Desulfurobacterium sp. TC5-1: one gene and its partner. The main gene of each other region encodes a partner of the protein of the gene in region 2 in a complex. Links are inferred from orthologs where the notes say so. Each region holds a gene or a part of one and is shown on either strand. Other genes may lie near its edges.

What was found.
Region 1: the proteins of carA (region 2) and carB are in contact, whole or in part, in a solved structure (PDB 1KEE), measured with the Escherichia coli proteins. The link is inferred for Desulfurobacterium sp. TC5-1 from one-to-one orthologs.

What each region holds. Positions count from the first base shown.
Region 1 is NZ_ATXC01000001.1:426,658-433,185, forward strand. What follows is about bases 1,246-4,984. They hold carB (carbamoyl-phosphate synthase large subunit), read right to left. Parts: upstream 4,665-4,984; coding sequence 1,446-4,664; downstream 1,246-1,445. Other genes in these bases: H153_RS09020 (hypothetical protein), read left to right, coding at 1,246-1,449; H153_RS0102165 (DUF2905 domain-containing protein), read right to left, coding at 4,860-4,984. Also shown: H153_RS0102140 (ABC transporter ATP-binding protein), read left to right, coding at 1-49; H153_RS0102145 (polyphenol oxidase family protein), read right to left, coding at 44-646; H153_RS0102150 (hypothetical protein), read left to right, coding at 687-1,079; more of H153_RS09020, read left to right, coding at 1,066-1,245; more of H153_RS0102165, read right to left, coding at 4,985-5,084; H153_RS0102170 (HDIG domain-containing metalloprotein), read right to left, coding at 5,084-6,528. UniProt on the Escherichia coli protein: Large subunit of the glutamine-dependent carbamoyl phosphate synthetase (CPSase).
Region 2 is NZ_ATXC01000001.1:676,505-682,088, reverse strand. What follows is about bases 1,088-3,882. They hold carA (glutamine-hydrolyzing carbamoyl-phosphate synthase small subunit), read left to right. Parts: upstream 1,088-1,811; coding sequence 1,812-2,954; downstream 2,955-3,882. Other genes in these bases: H153_RS0103385 (NAD(P)/FAD-dependent oxidoreductase), read left to right, coding at 2,970-3,882; H153_RS0103395 (metal ABC transporter substrate-binding protein), read right to left, coding at 1,088-1,747. In the rest of the region: tRNA pseudouridine(13) synthase TruD, read right to left, coding at 1-326; H153_RS0103400 (aminodeoxychorismate/anthranilate synthase component II), read right to left, coding at 330-899; more of H153_RS0103395, read right to left, coding at 896-1,087; more of H153_RS0103385, read left to right, coding at 3,883-4,151; H153_RS0103380 (class I SAM-dependent rRNA methyltransferase), read left to right, coding at 4,084-5,292; UTP--glucose-1-phosphate uridylyltransferase GalU, read left to right, coding at 5,289-5,584. UniProt on the Escherichia coli protein: Small subunit of the glutamine-dependent carbamoyl phosphate synthetase (CPSase).

The DNA of each region.
Region 1 (6,528 bases), 250 kb from region 2 along the record:
GATAAACGGCAGGGGAGTTCGCTGCTTCTTTCCTATTGCTGGTTCATAAAAGCCTTATAGCAGATAGAATCCTCTTTTCTGTCTTCTCTTTCCTGAAAGAGTAAAACCTATCGTTATTACAAACGGTGCAGAGATTTAAATCCTCTATAACACTTACGCCTGCTGACTTTGCCTGAATGGTATTTGCCTTTTTAAGGTCAAACAAATATTTCTTGCTTCCATAAGGTCTGAAAAGCCTGTTCCTTAAATGTGGGTTGAAAAGCTTGTAAACATCTTCACCTACCTCATAGCACTTGTTGCAGATACCGGGACCTATTATGATTTTTTGAACATCTGTAAAAGTCTGAATGTACTTTAAAGTTTTGAAAGTGATACCTTTTAGTGTTCCTCGCCATCCGGCATGAATAGCTGCAACCATGCCCCTTGCCACGACAAGGATGGGAATGCAATCTGCGCTCAAAACCCCAACCCATACTTTCCTGTTATCGGTAACAATCGCATCTCCTTTCCTTCCTGAATACCTTCTACCTGCAAAAACCACTGTACTGCTGTGGATCTGAACCGGCCTGATAACGGGAATCCCTTTTATTTCTTCTATTTCCCTTCCATCAGTCGGTTTTTCCGATATAAAAATTTCATACTTCATCACGCCCCTGCTTAAAGGTTTGGTTTATAATTCTATCATTATGAGAGTTCAGCTTAAAATAAGGCATGAAATAGAGATGACACCTGTTTATTCGGAAAGCCACGAAAAGTTGTTTGAAAGGTTTTTAAAAGTGGCTGAAAGAGAGATTGTCAATTTTGACACGAAGAAGCTGTCTAACAGAGTCTTTTGCAATCTTTTCAGAAAGAGAAAGAAGAACATTTTAAAGATGAAAAAGGGACTGTCAGGAAAAAACAGAAAGATAAGGGAAAAGAAAATTTTGTACGACTTGTTTCACAACATTTTCAGGAATTACCGTTGGGCTTGCGACTCCGGAAGCGAAAGGGAAATAGAGATAAAAGTCTGGATAGCATCTTCCATTGATAAAATTGAGACGACACTTAAAATCCTGGAGAGGAACGTTGAAAGAGATTGAAAGCATCTGGCCATTTCAGGAGCTGTTTGTTGACCCGGAACTTGCCGTTGAAACGAAGAGAATCAGCGCAACCGTCAACCTTAAGACAGCGGTGAATATCAAAAGAGAAAGTAAAACTGCAACGATAACCGTTGAAATCTTTGGTTCTATAACAGAGGGAAAGCGTCAGATTGCAAATATCCGGTTTGCGAACATAACAAAGGTAAAAGATCCTATCAGAAACACCAAGAGGTTAAAGGAAAAAATCGTTAAGAAAAAACTATCAGAACTTCTTTCTTTCCTTCCTGATTATCTTTTAAAAGCCGGAATAACCGTTGAAAAATATATAAACGAAAGTGAGGTCCTTTATGAGGACCTCAATGCGAGTTAAAATCTATGATATTCTTGTAAGGGCTTAACGTCAAAGTTTTTCTCTCTTACAGACTTGATAGCCATGACGGCTGCTTCGGCACCTCTTATAGTGGTGTAGTAAGGAATTCCGTAATTAACTGCCAGCCGCCTTATGCTCATCGCGTCTCTCTTTGACTTTGATCCTGTTGGCGTATTGATAATGAGGGCAATCTCGTTGTTTTTTATCATATCGGCAATGTTTGGTCTTCTTCCCTCCTGGATCTTGTAAACTATGGAAACGGGAAGTTCCTGTTCTTTTAAAAACCTGTAGGTTCCTTCAGTAGAAACAATTTCAAAACCGATATTTATAAGCTCTTTAACAATATTCACGACCTTTGGTTTGTCCTTATCTTTCACACTTACAAAGACCTTCCCTCTGGAAGGATCTATCGGAAGCCTTGAACCTGCGGCAAGCTGCGCCTTGTAAAACGCCGTGCCAAGGTCTTCATCGATACCCATAACTTCACCGGTAGATTTCATCTCCGGTGACAGGACAGGATCAACTTTTGTGAACCTGTTAAAGGGGAAAACGGCCTCTTTTACAGAGTAATAGGGAGGCTCAACTTCCTTAACACCGAGTTCGTCAAGCGTTTTACCGAGGGCGACCTTTGTCGCTATCTTGGCAAGCGGAATACCTGTAGCCTTACTTACAAAAGGAACAGTTCTTGAAGCTCTTGGATTGACTTCAATTATGTATATTTCACCATCTTTAACGGCAAATTGAATGTTTATTAGACCTTTAACTTTCAGTTCAACCGCTATTTTTCTTGTTATGTCTTTCATCTTCTCAACAATTTCTTTCGGAACAGAGAACGTTGGTAGAACGCAGGCACTATCACCAGAGTGAATGCCGGCTTCCTCTATATGTTCCATAACGCCACCGATAACGACCCTGCTTCCGTCACAAACTGCATCAACATCAAACTCCACGGCATCCTCTAAAAACTTATCTATAAGAACGGGCTTGTCTTCGGAAACTTCAACTGCTTCGTTCATGTAATTTCTAAGCTCTTCCATGCTGTCAACGATTCTCATAGCCCTTCCGCCAAGCACATAAGAAGGTCTCATGAGAACTGGAAAACCAATCTCTTCAGCCACTCTCTCTGCCTCTTCAAGGGAGTGAGCAATGCCTGAAGGGGGCTGCTTTAACCCAAGACGGTTGAGAAGTTCCCTGAACCTTTCTCTATCTTCGGCTATGTCAATGCTGTCAGAACTTGTACCTAAAATTTTCACACCTTCTCTTTCAAAAGGAACAGAAAGCTTTAACGGCGTTTGACCGCCAAATTGAACGATAACTCCTTCGTGTCCTTCTTTTCTTACTATGTTTAGGGCATCTTCAAGTGTAAGCGGCTCAAAAAAGAGTTTATCTGACGTATCGTAATCTGTTGAAACAGTTTCGGGGTTACAGTTTACCATGTGGGCTTCATAACCAAGTTCTCTCAAAGCCCAAACAGAGTGAACACAGCAGTAGTCAAACTCAACACCCTGACCTATACGGTTGGGCCCTGAGCCAAAAACGGCAACCTTCTTTCTATCAGAAGGTTTTGCCTCACACTCAACCCCATCGTAGGTAGAATAGTAGTAAGGTGTGTAAGCCTCAAACTCGCCGGCACAGGTATCAACACTCTTGTAAAGAACCGGAACAACCTTTTCTCTCTTTTCCCTCACTGTTTTTTGAGGTACATTCCAGATTTTTGAAAGATAGATATCTGAAAATCCCCACTTTTTGGCAAGTTTAAGAAGCTCTTCAGGAACAGTGTCAACATTGTACTTGACGAGCTCTTTTTCAAGGTCAACAAGCTGTTTTATATTGTGTAAAAACCATCTATCTATCTTTGACAGTTCGTAAATTTCATCTATTGACATTCCTCTTCTAAAACCTTCCGCTATGTACCATATCCTGTCAGGAGTTGGAACAGCGATCTTCGACTCAAGTTCAGAACGGGAAACCTGATCAATTCCTTTCAAGAAAAGACCATACCTTCCGTTCTCAAGAGAACGGATAGCTTTCATAAGGGCTTCTTTAAACGTTCTGCCGATAGCCATAACTTCACCGACAGATTTCATAGTGGTAGTTAAAACAGCATCAGCTTCAGGGAATTTCTCAAAGGCCCACCTTGGAAATTTAACAACGCAGTAATCAATCGCAGGTTCAAAAGATGCAGGTGTTTTTTTGGTGATGTCGTTTGGAAGCTCATCAAGTGTGTAGCCAACGGCAAGTTTTGCAGCAATTTTAGCGATAGGGAATCCTGTAGCCTTTGACGCAAGGGCTGAAGAACGGGAAACTCTCGGGTTCATCTCGATAACAATTACCCTTCCATTTTCAGGATTCACGGCAAATTGAACGTTAGATCCGCCAGTTTCAACGCCAATTTCCCTGATAATCTTTATGGCACTGTCCCTTAAAATCTGATACTCCTTATCTGTAAGTGTCTGGGCTGGTGCAACAGTGATAGAATCACCGGTGTGAACCCCCATCGGGTCAAGGTTTTCAATGGAACAGATAATAACAACATTATCGTTCAAGTCCCTCATAACTTCCAATTCGTACTCTTTCCAGCCTAAAACAGACTCCTCTATGAGAACCTCTGTAATCGGGCTTGCATCAAGTCCCTTCCTGACAATTTCTTTAAACTCTTCAACGTTGTAGGCAACACCACCGCCCTCACCACCGAGTGTGAATGATGGCCTTATGATTGCGGGGAGTCCAACCTCTTCAAGGATTTCCATTGCCTCTTCCATTGAACGGGCAAAACCACTTTTGGGAACATCTAACCCTATTTTCAGCATTGCAGCTTTAAACAGTTCTCTATCCTCAGCCTTCTTAATGGCCTCAACATTGGCACCTATAAGCTCGACGCCATGTTTTTCGAGGACGCCGGACTCGTAAAGTTCAACGGCAAGGTTAAGGGCAGTCTGACCGCCAACCGTAGGAAGTAACGCGTCAGGTTTTTCCTTTCTGATTATCTTCTCAACAGCCTCAACCGTAAGAGGTTCAATGTATGTTCTATCGGAAATGTCCGGATCGGTCATAATCGTTGCAGGGTTCGAGTTAACGAGAACAACCTCGTATCCTTCTTCTCTTAAAGCTTTACAGGCTTGAGTTCCGGAATAGTCAAACTCCGCAGCCTGTCCTATCACAATAGGTCCGGAACCGATTATCATGATTTTTTTAAGATCTGTTCGTTTTGGCAAGGCAACCTCCGACATAGAGTGGATTTAATAGGAAATTTTACAACAATTTGGGACCAATTTGTTAAACTGGGTGAAACTTAGAAACTAATTAATAAGGAGTTTGCATTTGTTTAATAGTAGAATTTTGACACTGCCTTAGAAATATGCGAGAAGAATCCAACGAGATTTTTTTCCAAGGTTAAGTTTCAGGTAATCTCAATGTTTTGAAAACAAATAGAGAATAAGTGAAAAGAGAATACTGAGTATTATACTTGTGGTTATTGGAAAGTAGAAAGTGAAGTTATCCCGCTTTATGTAAATGTCGCCGGGAAGCCTTCCGATCGGAAGTCCTCCCGGCATTTTTGAAATCAGAATGAGAAGAATTCCGGTCAGTGCAAGGAAGAATCCCGTTACTATTAAAGTTTTCCCGATCTCTTCCATCATCCCTTTGAATCCTCTTCCTGCTTAACATCTTCTGGATATTCAACCCTGTTGTGGTAAACACCTGAAAGAATCTTTTTAAACACTTTCTCTATCAGGTTAATCTCTTTCAAACTTAAACCGCACTGATTAAGCTGACCGTCTTCTATATCTTCCATTATCAATTTGTGAATGAGACTGTCAATGTCAACATCTTTTTTATCCTTAACCGACTTTACAGCAGCTTCTACAGTATCGGCAAGCATAACAATACCGGCCTCTTTAAATTGAGGCTTTGGCCCCGGGTATCTGAACTGTTTTTCATCAACGTCTGGATTTTGCTCTTTTGCCTTGGCGTAAAAATATTTCATCAATTTTGTTCCGTGATGTTGCCGGATAATATCTATGATAGGTTCTGGTAACTCATGTTTCCTTCCCAATTCAACGCCGTATTCAACGTGAGACCGCAGGATTGCAGCGCTCTTTTCGGGTGGAATTGTGTCGTGCATGTTTATCCCATTCTGCTGGTTTTCAACAAACGCTTGAGGATTTTTCAACTTTCCTATATCGTGAAACAGACCACCTGCTTTTGCGAGGAGTGAATTTGCCCCTATTGTTTCTGCCGCGGCTTCAGCAAGGGTGCTTACCATAACGGAATGGCTGTATGTTCCTGGCGCCTTGAGAACAAGCTTTCTGAGCAAAGGATGGTTAAGATTTATAAGTTCCATGTAAACCATGTCTGTGGTGAACTTAAACAGAGAGCCAAAGAGAGGTAAGAGCCCTATAACGATAATTGAAGCTATTCCGGAACCGATAATGGCAAACATTGGATAGAAGATGAACTCTTCTTTAAAGTGAAACCCGTTATAGTAGAGGAGAAGTAATATTTCGGAAACGGCAATGCCAACACCTGCAAAAAGGCTACTCTTGTATATGACATTTCTATCTTTGTAGGTTCTTGAATCGAAACAGGAAAAAACAGAACCTATAATTGTCGGAATGATGAAAAATGAAGGCTTTGAAAGGAGAAACGACGGCAGAATAGAAACAGGAATAGCGTGAATAGCAGCAACTTTTTTTGTCAAGAACATAGATATAAAAACTGTTGACGTAATAACTGGAATAAAAATAAGGTCCTCTTTAAGCGGGAGATTCATTGCTTCAACTACAAGCTTTGCAAAAAAGGTAAAAATTCTTATAAGAAAAACATCCAGCGTTATTATAAGAAATGAGAAGGTGATATTCTTGGTAACCTTTGCAGCAGAAGGACTGACAAGAAAGTAAAGTTTATATGTAAGATAAAACATAAGTAGAGAAATAAGAAAAATTGACACATACTTATTTATTGTCTTACTTCTTCCCCTTAAATTTTTAATGGCGTTTATTTTCTGTATATCCTCTTTGGTGAGCTTTGTTCCTTTCTTGACTATAAGTTCACCCTTTTTGATTTCGTAGAGGACAGGTT
Region 2 (5,584 bases):
ATTTCAAAGGAAGAATTAGATTGCCTTTTGCCGACCCTCCATCTGCCGTCGTTGTAAAAAGATAGTTTTTCTTCGGTGATTTTCCCTGAAGGCACCGTTATGTACTGTGACGTTACGGCATATTTATCCTTTAATCCTGCAAATCCTATGGATTTAAGTGAAAGTTTTAAGAGTTTTGATATTATCCTGACTGCTTCCAAAGTAGATACATTCCTCTTTTTAAGAATAAAAACATCAAAGGCACCTTCACTTCCAACTTTTAAGGCCGGAACTTCTTCAACGACAAAGTCCTCAGGAATCTTTTTTATGTGGGAGTACAGTTTCATCGTTTAAATTTGTTTAGTAAAGTTTTCTATGATTTTCAGGCCATCTTCTGTAAGAATGGATTCAGGATGAAATTGAACGCCAAATAAGGGGAACTGTTTGTGCCTTATGCCCATAATTTCTCCGTCATCTTCACTTTCTGCCGTTACTATAAAATCTTCAGGGAGAGTTCCCCTATCGATTACAAGGGAGTGATATCTAATGGCAGAAAAGGGATTTTTCATTCCTTCAAAAAGATATTTTTCATCATGTTTTATCAGGGAAGCTTTGCCGTGCATAAGTTTCTTCGCTCTTATTATTTTTGCACCGAATGCATAACCTATTGATTGATGACCAAGGCAGATACCTAAAATCGGCAGTTTACCAGAAAACCTTTTTATCACCTCTACAGAAATACCCGCTTCTTTAGGTGTACAGGGACCTGGAGAAATTACAATGGCTTCAGGTTTAAACGTTTCAATTTCATCGATCGTTATTTTGTCGTTTCTTTTAACGGTAATATCTGCACCGAGCGTCCCGAAGTATTGAACAATGTTGTAAGTGAAAGAATCGTAGTTATCTATCATAAGAATCATTGTTCGTTTACCTCCTTCAAAGCGGTGCATATTTTATTGCACCAGTTACTTAAAGCTATAACATAATCTTTGTCAGGAATTGGGTTTAGCACGATAACTTTTGCACCTATTTCAGAGGCTATTTCATTTACAAGAGTTTGAGGTTCACCCTTTTCGGCTATTACAATTTTGACATTTTCCTCTTTTCCTTTTTTGATAAGTTCTTTTATGATTTCCGGTTTAGGTTCTTCTTCAGGATTGTTAACTATATAGCCTATGCATTTGATGTTTATAGTTTCAAAGAGAGGTTCCCATACGGGGTGAAATGCAATAACTTTTCTATTTTTCAATTTTGCCGTGCATTCATTAACTCTTGAAATTAACTGTTGTATCATAGCACTATAGTCGTCAGCCCTTTTTTCATAATATGTTTTTTTTCCGGGGTAGAACTTGCTGAGTTTATTAGCCATTTCGAAATACACGTCTTCCATTAAAATTGGATTTGTCCATATGTGATACCCGGCTTTTTTTATAAAAGGGTACTTTTTTGAGAGGAGTTTTCCTATGTTAAATACCTTTTCCCTGTTATCGATTCCTTTAAGTATCCAATTGTCAAGGCCCAGCCCATGAATTACTATTAGTTTTGCCTTTTTTAACTTGGCGATGTCTGAAGGTTTCATTTCGTATCCGTGGGGGGATTCACCTCCCTTTAAAATGGAATAGTATTTGAAATCTCCGCCAGCTAAATATTCTGCAACATTTTTCCATATCGGAAGACTTGAAACTATAAGAGGTTTGTTGGATTCTATATTACAGCCGTAAACTGCCAGTCCTGTTAAAAGTGCAACTATGAGCAGTAGTTTCTTCATCGTTCCTCCGTAAATTTTGGTAAACTAACTGTGACAATTATAATCTATGCTGCGGAGAGAGATTATGTTAGACAGAAAGAAGACAATTCTTGCTCTTGAAGATGGGACATACTTTGAGGGAGTTAATTTTGGTGCAGAAGGTGAGGTGTCTGGTGAAGTAGTATTTACGACCAGTATGACAGGTTATCAGGAAATAGTGACGGATCCTTCTTTTAAGGGTCAGATAGTAACAATGACCTGTCCTTTGATAGGAAACGTCGGTGCTAACAGTGAAGACATTGAGTCTGATAAGCCACAGGCAGAAGGTTTTGTAGTAAAAGAAATTTCTGAGATTTATTCTAACTGGCGGGCAGAGTTTTCATTTGAAGATTATCTCAGGAAATATGGTGTTGTTGGAATTGCAGAGATAGATACGAGAGCCCTGGTTAAAAGATTGAGAGATGTTGGTACGATGAGGGGTGTAATTTCTACGGTTGATCTAAATCCTGAATCCCTTGTAGAAAAGGCCAAAAGTATTCCTCCTATGGAAGGTCAAAACCTTGTTGATGTTGTAACTTGTAAAGAGCCTTATGAGTGGAGTCAGGGAACGTGGAAGTTAGAGAAGAAAGGTTATTCAGAAGTTAAAAACTTTAAATACAGCGTTGTAGTTCTTGATTTTGGTATAAGAAAGAACATTCTTAGAAATTTGGTGGATGTGGGTATTAAACCTGTGGTTGTTCCGGCGAGTACGCCTCCTGAAGAGATTCTTAAGTATAATCCTGATGGCATATTCTTATCGTGTGGTCCTGGTGATCCGGCGGCTGTTGATTATGCGATAGAGACCATTCGTTACCTCATTGCAACGTTTAAAAAACCAATTTTTGGTATCTGTCTTGGCCACCAGCTTACAGCTCTTGCTTTGGGTGCTAAGACTTACAAATTAAAGTTTGGACATAGAGGTGCCAACCAGCCTGTTAAAAATCTTAAAAATGGAAAAGTAGAGATAACGGCCCAGAACCATGGTTTTGCTGTTGATGATAGAACGCTTCCTGACGAACTTGAGGTAACCCATTACAGTCTTAACGATAAAACGGTAGAAGGCTTGAAACATAAGTCAAAGCCACTTTTTACTGTTCAGTATCACCCTGAGAGTTCGCCTGGTCCTCACGATTCCAGGTACCTTTTCCGTGAATTTGCTAAATTGATATCAGACTATAGGGGAATTTGATAGAGGGGAGGAAAAATTAACGATTCCTACGACGTTGCTATTGTAGGGCTTGGTGTAGCAGGCTGCTGTGCTGCTAAAGTTTTGGAGGGCAGTGGCCTGAAAGTTATTGCTTTTGATACGTTTAATTTTCCCAGGAAAAAGTTGTGCGGTGGTGGGTTAACATTAAAATGTTACCACCTTATTACAGATATTTTCGGTGAAGTTGCTCCTATAATCAGGAAAAAAGCAACGAAAATCTATCTTGTTAACAAAGAGTCAGTTCTTGAAGCGGTGTCTGATGTTCCTTTTGTTCTGTTTGTAGATAGAGAAGAGTTTGACAACTTTTTGTTTTCTAAGATTTCTCGTATTGCAGTTCATGACGGTGAGAAGGTAGTGGCTATAACAGAAGAGAAGGGTGGCTATAGAATAGAAACATCTAAGGGTTTTTATAGAGCACGTTTCATTATAGGTTGTGACGGTGTGAACGGATTAACGCCAAGAATTTGTGGCATAAATTTAAAGAAAGCTTTAACGTTTGAAATGGATATTGAATCTGATACAAAGGAATCAGCGATTATAGATTTTTCTGACTTTAATTCAGGATACTACTGGATATTTCCGAAAGGAAATTTTTACACGACGGGATTTGGTGATTTTTCTACTGTTAAAATGAAAAACCCGGAAGTGGTTAATAAGAAGTTTAATGAAAAGTATAGGATTAAAGGGAAAGTGATTTCCAGGGGTGGGGCGTTTGTTCCAGTTTTTGATGGACAATTGTATCCTGGAAAAGGCAGGATATTTCTCACGGGAGACGCGGCGTCTCTTGTTGACCCATTTACCGGTGAAGGTATATATTTTGCCGCGTTGAGCGGCAAAAGGGCTGCTGAAAGTATTTTAAAATATTACGACAATCCACAAGAGGCGTTAGTTGTCTATGCACGTTTTCTTGATAAATTTGCTGCGGATTTTAAATGGGCACTTTTTCTAAGACGTTTGTTTTTTAGATTCAAAGGTGCAATGTTCAAAATTATGGAAACGAGTGATGAAATTCGTACTGTAGCAACTGATATAATTTCAGGTAACATAAGTTACCATGAAGCCTTTAAAAGGTTTGTTGCAAAATCCATCAAGTTACCAATGAGGTTTGTTTATGTTACAGGTTTCAATAAAAAGAGGCAGAGAAAAGAGGATAAAGGGCTTTCATCCCTGGATATATAAGAAAGATATTCTCTCTTTTTCAAGGAGACCAAAACCCGGTGAAATATGCATTGTAAGGGATTATAAGGGTGCATTTCTCGCCAAAGGATATATAAATCCGGATTCTTACATAGCTATAAGAGTTTTGACTTACAGGAAAGATGAGGAAATAGACCTTGAGTTCTTTGTCAGGAGAATTCGGGAGGCTTTTGCCTACAGAAAAAAACTGCTTTCGGATACTAATGAAACTACGGCGTTTCGTTTAATACATTCTGAGGCTGATTACCTTCCAGGCTTAGTTGTGGATAGTTATGATGGCTATCTTGTAGCTCAGTTTACAACACTTGGAATGGAAATTTTAAAGCCTCTGGTAGTGAAAGCTTTAGTTGAAGTTGTACAACCGAAGGGTATTTACGAAAAGTCAACCGTTCAGACGAGGGAGTTAGAGGGACTTCCGCTGTGTGAGCAAAAACTTTATGGTGAAATTCCTGAAAAGGTAACGGTACTCGAAAACGGGATAAAGTTTCGCGTTCAGATAATAGGCGGTCAGAAAACTGGATATTTTCTTGATCAGAGAGAAAATAAACTACTTTTTGCCAGGGAATTTGTCGATGAAGGTGATCGGGTTCTTGATGCATTCTGCCACTTGGGAGGATTCGGCATTCATGCAGCTGTAATAGGTAAGGCAGGAAGTGTTGTTGCCGTTGATAGTTCTGAGATGGCACTTGAGCTTGCGAAAGAAAATGCGGAGATAAACGGTGTAGTCAATAGATTCACTTTTGTGAAGGGTGACTGTTTTAAAGTCTTAAAGAAGATGCAGAAAGATGGTGAAATGTTCGATTCTATTGTCATAGATCCCCCTGCCTTTGCTAAGAGCAGAACTGTGGTAGAACAGGCAAAGAGAGGTTACAAGGAATTGTTCCTTAGAGGATTAAAAATGCTTAAACCTGGTGGAAAGATCGTTGTCTGTTCCTGTTCTCACCACATTACTCCACCTATACTTGAGGAAATTTTGCTATCGGCAGCTCTTGACACGAGAACGCCCCTCAGGGTTCTTTACACAACTTATCAGGCTAAAGACCATCCGTTTGTTCTTCAAATACCGGAGTCAAGATATTTAAAATGTATATTCGCCAGACGGTTTGAGTGGGAGGTAAAATGACAGCGATAAGGAAGGCAGTTATCCCTGTTGCAGGTCTTGGGACGAGGTTTCTTCCAGCTACAAAGGCACAGCCGAAGGAGATGCTTCCTCTGGTTGACAAACCAGTTATTCAATACATTGTTGAAGAAGCTGTAAAGGCCGGTATCAATCAGATTGTTTTTGTAACGGGTAAACATAAGAGAGCTATAGAGGATCATTTTGATAGTAATTTTGAGCTTGAAACGGCCCTTGAAAAAAAAGGAAAGACGGAACTTCTTAAAATAGTGAGAGAAATAACTAACCTTGCAGAGAT